DNA from 2 places in the Thermosynechococcus sp. HY596 genome. Region 2 is predicted to be linked to the other one. Evidence: predicted binding sites of a transcription regulator. Region 2 holds the regulator's gene; the other holds the start of a gene.
The links. The regulator HrcA, encoded in region 2, represses chaperone genes, less so after heat shock. The targets are predictions, from matches to a motif close to TTAGCACTCNNANNNTNNGAGTGCTAA.
Positions count from the first base shown of each region.

Region 1: groES (co-chaperone GroES) is a predicted target of HrcA. The motif match lies at 1,589-1,615, and genes of this name have one in related genera.

Region 1 is NZ_CP130346.1:1,766,314-1,769,431, forward strand. Features, by position in the region: gene groL (chaperonin GroEL) at 1-1,109, opposite strand, end outside; gene groES (co-chaperone GroES) at 1,178-1,489, opposite strand; gene QYC28_RS08730 (carbohydrate ABC transporter permease) at 1,677-2,501, opposite strand; gene QYC28_RS08735 (MORN repeat-containing protein) at 2,920-3,118, shown strand, end outside.
Region 2 is NZ_CP130346.1:2,526,581-2,529,698, reverse strand. Features, by position in the region: gene QYC28_RS12425 (recombinase family protein) at 1-1,185, shown strand, start outside; gene hrcA (heat-inducible transcriptional repressor HrcA) at 1,322-2,380, shown strand; gene carA (glutamine-hydrolyzing carbamoyl-phosphate synthase small subunit) at 2,474-3,118, shown strand, end outside.

The sequences.
Region 1 (3,118 bases), 760 kb from region 2:
AGTTTGGCCAACCGCTCCTGCAGTTTTTCTTTGTCGTAGCTAGAGTCGGTTTCTTCGATTTGGCGACGGATTTGCTCGCAGCGAGCTTTGACGGCTTTTTCATTGCCTTCGGCCACAATCGTGGTGTGATCTTTGGTGATGGTGATGCGGCGAGCTTTACCGAGCATATCCAGCTTGGCATTTTCCAGCTTCAGACCGGCATCTTCGGTGATCACTTGACCCGCTGTGAGGACGGCAATATCTTCGAGCATTGCTTTACGGCGATCGCCAAAGCCGGGAGCTTTCACCGCAGCCACATTCAAGACACCGCGCAGACGGTTGACCACGAGGGTCGCCAAGGCTTCTTTCTCGATGTCTTCAGCAATGATCACCAGCGGCTTACCGGCGCGAGCCACTTGTTCGAGGATCGGCACCAGATCTTGCACTAAGGTAATTTTCTTGTCGGTGATCAGCACGAAGGGTTCATCAAGCACCGCTTCCATGCGCTCGGTGTCGGTGGCAAAGTAGGGGGAGATGTAGCCCTTGTCAAAGCGCATCCCCTCAGTGACCTCGAGTTCGGTGGTCATGGATTTGCCTTCTTCGAGGGAGATCACGCCTTCTTTGCCCACTTTGTCCATGGCATCGGCAATCATCCGACCCACTTCTTCATCGTTACCGGCAGAGATCGCTGCCACTTGGGCAATGGCTTTGGAATCTTCCACCGGACGGGCATGTTCAGCAATTTTTTCGACAAGGAAGTGGGTGGCTTTGTCAATCCCGCGTTTCAGGGCAATGGGGTTAGCACCGGCAGCCACGTTGCGCAGCCCCTCTTTCACCATGGCATGGGCAAGAACCGTTGCCGTAGTTGTACCGTCACCGGCAGCATCATTGGTTTTCGAGGCGGCTTGGCGGATCAGCGCCACACCGGTGTTTTCAATGTGATCTTCCAGTTCAATTTCCTTGGCGATCGTCACCCCGTCGTTGACAATTTGGGGAGCGCCAAATTTTTTCTCCAGAACCACGTTCCGCCCTTTGGGACCAAGGGTCACGGCCACGGATTCAGCCAAGATGTCCATCCCTTTTTCGAGGGCACGACGAGCATTTTCGTTGTAGATAATGCGCTTCGCCATAGGTGTTTCCTACCTCAATCGTTCAACAGTGATGAAAAATCGCACAGAAATGAAGGAGTGTCAGCGACTTAGCCAACAATGGCCAAGATGTCTTTTTCCGAGAGGAGAACGTAGTCTTCGCCCGCCAGTTTCACTTCAGTACCGGCATATTTGGAGTACAGCACTTTGTCCCCCACTTTCACATCCATGGGCTGACGCTTGCCGTCTTCAGTGAGTTTGCCAGGACCAACGGCGGTCACTTCGCCCACTTGGGGTTTTTCACGGGCGTTGTCGGGCAGGAGGATGCCCCCTGCGGTACGTTCTTCACTTTCGCTGACTTTGACAAAAATGCGATCGCCCAAAGGCTTCACAGTTGAAACGCTTAGAGATACGGCTGCCATAGCGTACTGTTCTCCCAATTGTAAGAGTATGGATTGATAGCACTCACTGCACGGCTCATCGCGCAGTTTCTGGGGGGCAAGAGCATCACTTGCAATTGTTTAGCACTCTCACCCTTCGAGTGCTAATGTAGCGAGAGAGGGTTGGCGATCGCAACTCCTGTTGCAGTACGGTTTTCCGAACGGAACTTTAGCTCTTTAGCCCCGTGGTGGCAATGCCGCGAATCAGTTGCCGCTGACCCAAAATAAACAAAATCATCACTGGCACAGTGGCAATCACCGCCGCCGCCATCATCAACGGCCAATCATTGGTGAACTGCTCCTGAAAATTGGCCAAGGAAAGCTGCACCGTGATCAGCTCTGGCTTGGTGGTAAAGACCAAGGGCTTAAAGAGATCATTCCACTCCCCAATGAAGGTGAAGATAAAGAGTGTGACCAAGGCCGGTCGGCTCAGGGGCAAGAGAATATGCCAGAGCACTTGCCAGCGATTGGCTCCATCCAAGAGGGCGGCCTCCTCAAGGGCAACGGGCAATGTGAGAAAAAACTGCCGCATCAAAAAGATGCCAAAGCCATTGGCCGCCGTCGGCAAGATCAAGGCGCCATAGGTATTGATCAGATGACCCGCCTTGAGGATGAGGAAAATTGGGATTACCAAAAGTTGAAATGGGATCACTAGGGTTGCCAGCATCAGCAGCAACATCGTCTGTTGCCCCGGAAACGAAAGTCGCGCAAGGGCGTAACCCGCTAGGGCTGAGGTCACCAACTGGAGCGCCGTTACCGCCAAAGCCACAAACGTTGAGTTGGCAAAGGCCAAGATAAAGTGTCCCTGCTGCCATGCTGCCTGATAGCTCTGCCATGTCCAGCCTTGGGGTGGCAACAATTGGGTAGGTAGGGTTCCCGGTGGCCAGCCCGACGTACAGAGCACCACCAGTAGGGGGCTGAGAACCAGCAACGCCCCCAGTGTCAATACTAGGGTCAACCCCAAGGAGTGACCCCTGCCCAAGAGCCGTTTCAGCCCATCCACAACCTTCCGCTCCCCAAACAAAACCCTGCGCCCTTCGGAAAGCCAGCCTCTTGGCGAGGGCTGCATGTCCAATTCTCCCTCATCCCTGCTTTAACTGCCAGTGAGGTACATTCTCCTTCCCCCTTTCATAGAGATTTATCTGCCCCACTCAGGGGGTTGGGAGGGCGCTTGAGGACATCCTTGCAATCAAGATTTTGCTCAAGACGCTATCAAGGGAGCACTATACCACCCTTTGCGTCTCGCAAGAGAGTGTTTGACCATCCTCCTGAGGACTTGCTTATTCAAAGTGCTGCAGGCACAGAGACCGATTCCAAGACAAAGCTTTGAGTTTCCTCCCCAAGTTTGCATAGGAGACAAGCTGTGCCAGTTAGAGAAGTTGCAATTGTCCACCCTTGTGGAGTGTCCAGTAATGACTCATCTGTACAACCCAAATCCTGCTGTTATTTACCGCTGGGTGATGAGTTCTTGCCTTGTTGGTTTAGGATGTGCAACCCTGCACTTAGCTCCTGTAACTGCCCAAATTGCCGTCTATGAAGGGCGGCGTGTCACCGGGGATGTTACCATGACACTTCCCGACGGCAGCACCTACAAAGGGGAATTGCTCAATG
Region 2 (3,118 bases):
CAGTTGCGGTACTGGTTGCAGCGGTTAGCACCGGGCTATTGGCTGTTGCACCAATTAAGTGCCCTTGGCCAAACGGTGATGGAAGTGAGCGATCGCCTGCGGCAACTGGAGGCAGCGGGTATTACCGTGATTGCCCTAGCCGAAGGCTACGTGAGCGATCGCCCCCCCAGTGGCGATCAACTCTTAGCCCTTTGGGATCAGGTAAAGCAGCAACTCCACCAGCAAACCCTCTGCCACAGCCATGCCCGCAATCGTCTCAAGCACCGTCCGCCGCCGGGTCGTGCTCCCTATGGCTATCGCCGCGGCAAAGAGCACTATGTCATTGATCGAGCGGCAGCCGTTGTCGTCAAGGATTTTGTCGAGCATTTTCTCCTCTATGGCTCCCTCAGTGCGGCGGTGCGCTTTATTGCCACCACCCACCACAAGCAGATTAGCGTAGCGACCGGTCGGCGCTGGTTGACCCACCCCGTCTATCGCGGCCATCTCTACTACCAAGGGAAAACGGTGATTCCCCAGACCCATGCCCCCCTGATTGCCCCCGATGAAGCGGCTCAGGTGGATCGGCTGTTGCGACGCCAACGCTCTCTGCCTCGTCGCAGTGCCAGTGCCCCCCATCCTCTGGCGGGATTGGTGATTTGCCGCCAATGTCAGCAACGCTTTGGCCGGACTCAGGTGCAACCCTACCGCCAACCGAGCCAATATGCCTATTTGCGTCCCCTCCACTGTCCCCTCTCCCCCAAGTGTCGCAGCATTCCCTACGACGCGGCTTTGGCTGCTGTGATTGATCAAATTGCTGAGCGCCTGCCGCCCGCGATCGCCCAACTGTCGCTGCTGCCGCCACCGCTGACGGCTCAACTGCAAGCAATTGAAACCCAACTGCACCGCCTTGCCGAACTAGAAGCCCAAGGCCTCTTGGATCCCGAAACCGCTCAACTGCGCCGCTATAAACTGGCTGGGGAACGGGCACAACTTGAAGCACAGCAGGCGCAATTGCCTCCTAGCAATCTTGTGCAACTAGCGGTGACCCTTGGTCAGCCGCAATTTTGGTACCAACTCTCGGCAGCGGAGCAACGGTTTTATCTACGGGAATTTTTGCGGGCGATCGAGGTGACCAGCCGCCCCTGCCAGCCTTGGTCGATCCATCTGCAATTTATTTGGGAATCCCCCATTGGCAGTACTGCTTAGCCATTTCTAGCTGAGTTTTTAGTCACAAAAGACCAATCGCCATAGCGGCAAGTTGCAACTCAGAATTGCTGAAATACAAAGGCTAGTTTATAGATAGATAAAAAACACAGATAACAAGTCACAGGTGTAAGGGGTTATGACGATTGAACTCAGCGATCGCCAAAAGCAAATTCTGGGCGCCACCATTAACCATTACATTGCCACCGCAGAACCTGTTGGCTCAAAGGCGATCGCCACGGAATACAACCTCAACGTCAGCCCGGCCACGGTGCGCAATACGATGCTGCTCCTCGAAAAAAGTGGCCTGCTTTACCAACCCCACACCTCCGCAGGGCGGGTGCCCTCTGATTCTGGCTATCGCGTCTATGTGGATGAACTAATCCAGCCCATTCCCGATGTGGCTCGCAAAGCTGAGAGCCTCTTGAGTGAGCGGTTTATCTGGGGACAACAACGTCTTGAGGTGATCTTGCGGCAAGCGGCGCAGTTGCTCTCAGATCTCAGCGGTTACATTACGCTGATCACGCTGCCCAATCGTTTGGAGCGGCAGATTCGCCTCATTCAGCTGGTGGCTTTAGAGCCGCACCAAGTGATGGTCATTCTTGTTCTCGATACCTATGAAACCCAATCCGCCCTGATCCAATTGGATCAAGGGGAAGAGGATCCTGAGCTGCGGGAGCGGACTGTACAGGTGCTTACCAACTTTCTTAACCATCAGTTGCAGGGGCGATCGCTGGTGGAACTCAGTGCCATTGACTGGCAAAAACTGGATTTGGAGTTTCAGACCTACAGTCAGCAGCTTCAGACCCTACTGCGGCAGTTGAGCGATCGCTACAGCCAGCAAGGCACCTCCTTTGTCATCAGTGGTCTTGCCGATGTTCTCCAGCAGCCAGAGTTTTCCCAAGTGGAGCAGGTACAAATGCTACTGCATCTTCTCGAAGACCAACAGGATCAACTGGCTCCCTTGATCAGTAGCGACAGCCAAGCCCCCTCGCAGGTGCAAATCCGCATTGGCAGTGAAAATACCTTAGCGCCGATGCAGTCCTGTACATTGGTTTATTCCTGCTATTGCTATGGGGACTCCCCCGTGGGCAGTATTGGCATTCTAGGGCCGACGCGGATGCCCTATGCACGGATTATTCCCCTAGTGGCCACAGCGGCAGATTATCTAACCGAACAGGTGAGTCGCCGCAAGTAAGAAAATCAAAACATCAGAGAATTCTTGTGCAGTCAACGGCCGGCTTTATCATGCACAATAAACTATTGGGCTTTCCCAGTTGGAGATATTGAAATGCCGACACCCGCCTTGCTGGTTCTTGCCGATGGTTCAGTCTTTCGCGGTTTTTCCTTTGGGGCACCGGGAACGGCCATTGGCGAAGTGGTCTTTAATACCGGCATGACGGGTTATCAAGAGGTACTCACTGACCCAAGCTATTGTGGTCAAATCGTGACATTCACCTACCCTGAGTTGGGCAATACCGGAACCACGCCCGAAGACGATGAATCCGATCGCCCCCAAGTGCGCGGTGCGGTTGCTCGCAATATCTGTGACATTCCCAGTAACTGGCGATCGCAACAATCCTTACCTGATTACCTCAAAGCCCATCGCATTCCCGCAATTTATGGGATTGACACCCGCGCCCTCACCCGCAAAATTCGTACTGTCGGTGCCATGAATGGCGGCATCTCCACGGAAATCCTTGATCCCGTTGAACTGCTGCAAAAAGTCCTTGCCGCTCCCAGTATGCAGGGACAAAATCTAGCCAAGGTGGTGACCACCCGCACCCCCTATGAATGGACAGAGCCAACGCCCCCGGCCTGGGAATTTCGTCCCCAAACGGCCAGCGAAGAGCCACCGCTAACAGTTGTGGCCATTGACTTTGGTGTGAAGCGCAATATTCTCCGTCGCTTGGCCAGCTATGGCTGCCGTGTGATT